2 regions of the Heyndrickxia sp. NPDC080065 genome follow, and region 1 is predicted to be linked to the other one. Evidence: predicted binding sites of a transcription regulator. Region 1 holds the regulator's gene; the other holds the start of a gene.
What was found. The regulator Rex, encoded in region 1, represses fermentation and respiration genes when NADH is low (regulators of the CRP and FNR family bind a similar motif). The targets are predictions, from matches to a motif close to TTGTGAAATATTTCACAA.

Region 2: ACQKP0_RS06905 (cytochrome c oxidase subunit II) is a predicted target of Rex. The motif match lies at 2,371-2,388, and genes of this name have one in related genera.

The regions. Positions count from the first base shown of each region.
Region 1 is NZ_JBNNWS010000022.1:6,523-10,170, forward strand. It holds gene ACQKP0_RS21695 (ABC-F family ATP-binding cassette domain-containing protein) at 1-624, opposite strand, end outside; gene moaC (cyclic pyranopterin monophosphate synthase MoaC) at 1,037-1,525, shown strand; gene ACQKP0_RS21705 (redox-sensing transcriptional repressor Rex) at 1,541-2,200, shown strand; gene tatA (twin-arginine translocase TatA/TatE family subunit) at 2,256-2,456, shown strand; gene tatC (twin-arginine translocase subunit TatC) at 2,476-3,231, shown strand; gene ACQKP0_RS21720 (YdiK family protein) at 3,496-3,648, opposite strand, start outside.
Region 2 is NZ_JBNNWS010000005.1:60,919-64,566, reverse strand. It holds gene ACQKP0_RS06915 (DMT family transporter) at 1-126, shown strand, start outside; gene ACQKP0_RS06910 (b(o/a)3-type cytochrome-c oxidase subunit 1) at 169-1,818, opposite strand; gene ACQKP0_RS06905 (cytochrome c oxidase subunit II) at 1,815-2,297, opposite strand; gene ACQKP0_RS06900 (cytochrome c oxidase subunit 2A) at 2,479-2,619, opposite strand; purine riboswitch at 2,966-3,067, shown strand; gene ACQKP0_RS06895 (xanthine phosphoribosyltransferase) at 3,214-3,648, shown strand, end outside.

The sequences.
Region 1 (3,648 bases):
ATATTGTTCCAGCCAAGAAAGAGTATCGATATCCAAATGGTTAGTTGGTTCGTCTAATATTAAAATGTCGGGCTTCGTCAAGAGTAATTTAGCAAGTGCAAGGCGAGTTTTCTGTCCTCCGCTTAATGTTTCAATCATTGTACGATAATCAAAGTCACTAAATCTGAGACCGTGGAGGACGGAACGAATATCTGCTTCATATTGATAGCCGCCAGAATCTTTAAAATGAATTTGTAAACGATCATATTCGGATAATACTTTATTGTAAAGATCAGTATTTTCATAATAGTTCGGGTCGGCAATTTTTTGCTCTAAATCTCTTAATTCCGACTCCATTTTTTGTAGGTCCTTAAAAACGGTTAACATTTCGTCCCAAATCGATAAATTCGATTCCAATCCCGTATTTTGAGCAAGGTAACCAATTGAAACATCCTTCGGTTTAATAATATCCCCGGAATCTAAAGATATTTGACCGGAGATAATTTTGAGTAATGTAGATTTTCCTGCTCCATTTCTACCAACGAGTGCAATCCGGTCCCTTTGCTGAATCTCTAATTTTATATTTGATAAAATAAGTTCAGCACCAAAATGTTTTGTTAGTTGTTGAACTTGTAATAAAATCATGATTATTTCACCTCATCTATATAGGTAGTGTAACGTATAGCAGAGTACTTCGGCAATGATTCCTGCGTTTTTACATATAGAGGATGTTCAAAAAGTCCGGGAAAAATAGCTGTCGAATTTCTTCTAATCCAGTTCCAGTGCCTAGCCCCTCGAGGTCAAATAACCTCTAACCTATGAAGTCAAAGAACAGACTTCATAGGTTAGAGAACATTTGCTTGTCGGGGCTGAACAAGGCACTTCCACTTTTTAAGTCAGCTCGCTGCTCCGCTCCTCACGTATTAAAAGCATACGCTCTGGTGCTCGCAGACTTCGCTTCCTCGAACTTCTCGGCTCTTTTTGTCCTCCTTTTTGAACACCCACATATAGGACAAGTTCACTAAAATAGTGTATGATGAATGAAGAGGTGTTTTAGATGTCTGAGCTTACACATTTTAATGATCAAGGCAGGGCGAAAATGGTTGATGTAAGCGCTAAACCTGAAACCGTTCGGACTGCGATTGCACGATCAAGTATCGAGCTGAGTAAAGAAATGTATCAATTGATTCACGAAAATAAAATGAAAAAAGGGGATGTTCTAGGGGTTGCACAAGTAGCTGGGATCATGGCTGCAAAAAAAACATGGGACCTCATCCCGATGTGTCATCCAATTCCAATAAACGGAATTAATATAGAATTTAATTGGGAACGAAAAAATGAACATCACTTTATCTTAAAGATCACTTCTAGTGTAAAAACGAAGGGAAACACAGGTGTAGAGATGGAAGCATTAACTGCTGCATCAATAACTGCTTTAACCGTCTATGATATGTGTAAAGCAGTAGATAAAGGAATGGTTATCGGCCCTACATTTTTAGTAGAGAAAACAGGCGGTGTTTCAAGTGCTGATTATCATAGGAGTTAGATGGGGGGCCAGCGTATGAATGAAGAATTAATAAAAATACCTCAAGCAACAGCTAAAAGGTTACCACTTTACTATCGATTTTTACAAAACTTACACTCATCTGGTAAACAACGTGTATCCTCGGCCGAATTAAGTGAGGCTGTGAAGGTTGATTCAGCAACGATTCGAAGGGATTTTTCTTACTTTGGAGCACTAGGAAAAAAAGGATATGGATATAACGTCAATTACCTTTTAACATTTTTCCGAAAAACCTTGGACCAAGATGAACTGACAAAAGTAGCACTTATCGGTGTCGGTAATTTAGGTACTGCTTTTTTAAATTATAACTTTTTGAAAAATAATAATACGAAAATAGAAATGGCTTTTGATATTGATCAAAAAAAAGTGGGCAAAAAAATCGGTAATGTAACGATTTACAGTTTAGATGAACTTGCCACACGTTTAATGGAAGAGGATATTCGAGTTGTTATTCTCACGGTACCGGCAGATGTTGCACAAAGGATTACAGATCAAGTGACAGGGACAAATGTAAAAGGTATATTAAATTTTACACCGGCTAGACTAAATGTACCTGCGTCTATAAGGGTTCATCATATTGATCTAGCAGTAGAATTACAGTCGTTAGTATATTTTTTAAAACACTATCCAAATGACACGGAAATTTCACAAGACTAAATGAAAACATAATGGATAAAACAAAAAATATCCTATATCATGTTAGTATGAGGAGGTGGGCCACGTGAGACCTGGTATTGGAAGTATTATTATCATTATAATTGTTGCCTTGCTAGTTTTTGGTCCGAAAAAATTACCGCAATTAGGTAGAGCTGCGGGGAATACTTTAAAAGAATTCAAAAACGCAACTAGAGGCTTAGCAGACGATGAAGAGGATGACGCAAAAAAAGATTCCAAAAGTGATTCTGTTAAGTAAAATGTAAGGATGAAATCATATGAGTCAAAAAAATATGACCATTTTCGAACATATATCCGAGTTAAGGAAGCGGCTGCTGATAATAGTCGTTTTCTTTATCTTGGCTGTAATTATAAGCTTTTTTCTTTCTCAGCCGCTCATACGTTTCCTTCAAACATCTGATTTAGCTAAAAATTTGACAATGAATGCTTTTCGGTTGACAGACCCTTTCAAAGTTTATATGGATATGACAGTATATTTAGCTATAGTTATTATCTTACCTGTTATCCTCTATCAATTGTGGGCATTTATAAGTCCGGGATTATATGAAAAAGAGCGAAAAATTACCTTAAGCTATATACCAATAGCAGTGTTATTATTTCTTGCTGGTGTCGCTTTTTCTTATTTTGTTTTATTTCCAATGATTATTCAATTTATGATGAAGCTATCAGCTCAAATGGATATTAATACTGTAATCGGAATAAATGAATATTTCTCATTTTTATTTCAGATTACAATGCCCTTTGGGTTATTATTTGAATTGCCAATAGTGATTCTATTTTTAACCCGATTAGGAATTATTACACCGATGTTTTTAAAGAAAATAAGGAAGTATGCTTATTTCTTTTTAGTCGTTCTTTCAGCATTTATTACACCGCCAGATGTTATGTCGCAAATTGTTGTCGGTGTTCCACTAATGATATTATATGAAGTTAGTATTTGGGTTTCGAAAATAGGCTACAGGAAATTAAAAGCAGCAGAATTAAAATATGAATTGGAGAGCAGCTCCGAATAAAAAACCTTCCAGAATGGAAGGTTTTTTATGTAGGATAGAGGGTAAGACCTTTATTTAAAGGTAAGAAAGTATAAAATCTACTAAGGATATTAGGCATGAAAAGTGTCTGCTGTGTCTAGCGCAAGCAGCCGTCGGCTAGCGGATTTCTACGTCTTCTCCCTACGATAAGTCAACATCGGCTCCTAACTACCTCGCCGTGTTTCCTTTATCTCAGTCGAAGACTACAAAATCCGTACACCGATGATCAAGGCGCTTGCGCTTTTCTTATTTTAGTTTGCTTTTAATTTTAAAGTGCAATAAGATTAAACGGAAACCAGATCCATAGTCGATAGTTGCTAAAAATATTAGCATGTACGCAAAAAAAGACCAGCCATTGCTGTTTACTTGCTGAATAGCGAAATATGTAAAAAGAGTGCC
Region 2 (3,648 bases), on a different contig from region 1:
CTATTTAAAGAAAAGTTATTCTTTCTACAGTTTATCGGAATTCTTTTCATCCTATCTTCAGTACTCATATTAAGTTTAAAAAGAAAAACAGCGGATGTATCATTAAGTGCCCCCCGTGAGCTTTAATAACAAGAGGTCTGCTCGTATTCGAGCAGACCTTCTAGAATTTTACCAAAACTTAAAGCCTTTTGATCCTGGCGGTGCGTTTTGGATCATATCAGCGAATGGAACAGTGTAAGCAATTAATATCAATGCTGCCAAAATGGTCAACCATATTTTCCAATTTTCTAGAACTAAAGGAGTCTTTTCTGCACCTTCTGCTACTTCTCCGACAGGAAATTCTTGTTCTCCCTTTGGGGCAAAAAAGGCTAGATTAATGACAATGACGATAATTAACACAATACCTAAGAATAGGATAGAACCGCCGATGGCTTGAGCGATTTGATATGGAATCCAATCTAATGCTTGTGCTGCATCCCCATAGGTTGTATAAGCAGTACGTCTAGGACCACCTAGTAAACCTTGGAGATGCATAGAACCTGACATAATTGTCATTCCAATCGTCCACGCAATAGCTTGAAAAATGGCTAGTCTGTTCATAGCTTTTGTGAAAATTCTTCCAGTTAAATGTGGAATCAACCAATAACTAATACCGAAAAATGTTAAAACAACCGTTGTTGCGAGTGTTAAATGGAAATGACCTGTTACCCACATGGTATTATGGACTACTTGGTTCATTTGGTTAGATGCATTAATAATTCCTCCTGCCCCAGCCGGAACAAATGCTGTCATACCGATGAATGGAACGACAAACCTAGCATCTTTCCAAGGAAGTTTTTTCAACCAGCCAAACAAACCTTTAGCACCTTGTTTTCTTCCATACATCTCAAAGGTAGCGAACATAGAAAAGACCGTCATAAGAGAAGGGATGATAACCATAAAGGTTAAAACTACTTGAACGAATTTCCAATTTGCATCAATTCCTGGTTCTGTTAACTGATGATGAAACCCAACAGGAAGTGAGAATAATAAGAATAGGATAAATACTAGACGCGCAAGCGCATCAGAAAATATTTTTCCTCCAATAATTTTTGGAATAATGACATACCATGCCATATATGCTGGTAGAAGCCAGAAATAAACAAGTGGATGTCCAAAATACCAAAACAGTGTCCGACTGACAAGTACATTAACTGTATCAACCCAGCCTAATGACCAAGGTAAAAGTTGAAATAATACTTCTCCTGCAACACCAAGTGTACAAACAATCCACATTACTGAATTTACCACAGACATAAAGGTGAGGAGTGGACTTGGTTTTCCAGGGTTTTGTTTTCTCCATTTCATATAAGTGGCAATCATTGCCCCACAAGCTACCCAGCTGCCTACGATTAAAAGAGTTAACCCAAGGTAGAAAATGAAATGTGCTTGTAATGGTGCATAGAATGTGTAAAGAACGGTTGCTCTATTTGTTAAAATCATTGATGTTGCCATAATGGTACCGATGACCATAAGAATAAATCCAACCCAGCCTGTAGCCCTTGCTTTATTAGATAATGTCCCAGCTGTACGGCTAATTGCAGCAAATTGAAATCCTAAAATGAAATAGGTTGTTAAACCAAGACCGAGTAAAACCCCATGTGCAGTTAGAATTTCGTAATAGTTAATCCCGCCTGGCAATTCCATTTTTCCAGATCGTACTAATGTTTGAAGAAGACCCATTAATCCTCCAATTGCTAGGGCCACAAATGCAACAGCAATGTATGCCATTGCTAGTTTCGCATCACGTTTATCTACTTTTTGGATTTGTGTACTCATCCTTGATCCACCACCTTAATTCTTGCAGACATCATATGATGTCCTGTCCCGCAGTACTCATTACAAACGATAAGATATTCTCCTTTTTTATTAAAGGTTGCAACATATTCACTGATGTATCCTGGCTCTAACATCATATTAATGTTCGTACCAGCGACTTCAAAGCCATGGACAACATCTTTTGTTGTTGCAATAATCTTAATTTTGGCGTCTTTTGGCACCTCAATCTCTCCAGGATTAAAAGAGAAAGCAGAGGCGACAACAACAAGCTCATAATCCCAATCCTTTCCTTCAACTTTCTTTAATCCCGGCTTATTAAACGGTTCTGTCTGATCAACTCTTTCTGGATCGACAAATGCTTTTGCACTAGGCGGTTGATGACCTTGGTGAAATGCCTGAATACCCACTATAGATAAGAAAATAATAAGTGCAGATATACCGAATGTTAGCCACCATTTTTCATAGCGATGTAAATGCATAGCGTTCTCAACTCCTAAACTTTTATAATGGCTCTTTTCTAGTACATTTTTATTTGAATTCAAAAAACGTAATCTATGGAATATTTCATAAAAGATGATTATTAAGAAAAGATGCCCCAAAACCAAACCGATTAAGGAAATTCCCACTTTTAAATAGTGATACTCTTAATGAGAACTACTTTTATAAACGGTTTAAATATAATCCAAAAATTGCAAGCCATGATATGACAAGGAAAGCTCCTACGATAAATACTGCTGCTAAAGTCCCTTTTAATGAAGATGACTCTTCATTTAGATTTTGTTTCATCTGTGGCTTAGCCATTTATTTTGCTCCTTTCTTGTATGTGATTGTTCTTGATACTTTTATCATAGTGACGATGCACTAGTTCATCTGTGACATTTATCACACTTTTCAGCTCATTTTGTGATGAATGTGTGAAATCAAAAGAAATAAAAATTGGGCTTTGTTAATGATTACTGTTGGTAAAATCGCCTGTATGGTATGTGTGAGGCGATTTTTTTACGAAGTAAAACTAGCGAAAGCACATACCATACAGGGGTTTATAGAAACAACAGCATTGTTTAACAAAGCCAAAAATAAAAGCTATATTAATAAAATGTTTTATTAATATAGCTTTTAATCCAATTGTATAAGTGATATAATAATAGAAATTTAATATGCATTCACTCATATAATCGTGGGAATATGGCCTGCAAGTTTCTACCAAGCTACCGAAAATAGCTTGACTATGTGTGAGCAATGGTGAAATCAATAGTACAATATATTGATTTTTTATTCTTTCTATTGACAAAATGTTCAATGGACATTGGCTCACTCACAATGATGTTGAGTGCAATGACCATTGGACTTTTTTATATTTTCCTTTGGTCAAATCTTATTTTAGGGGGAAGAAAATTGGATTTACTAAAGCAAAAAATTTTAAACGATGGGATTGTTCTATCTGATTCAGTATTAAAGGTAGATTCCTTTTTAAATCATCAAATAGATCCGAATTTAATGAAAGAAATAGGCGATGAATTTGTGGAGAGATTCCGTGATGAGAAGATTACGAAAATACTTACGATCGAATCCTCTGGGATAGCTCCAGCTGTGATGACGGCGTTAAAGCTTGGGATTAACGTAGTTTTTGCCAGAAAACGCAAATCCCTTACACTTGTCAACGATCTATATACAGCTAGTGTTCATTCCTTTACTAAAAATGTTACGAATGAAATATCTGTTTCAAAAAGTTTTCTAGATGAAAATGACCGGATATTAATTATAGATGATTTTTTAGCAAACGGTCAGGCTGCCTTAGGACTCTTAGATATTGTTAAACAGGCGAATGCA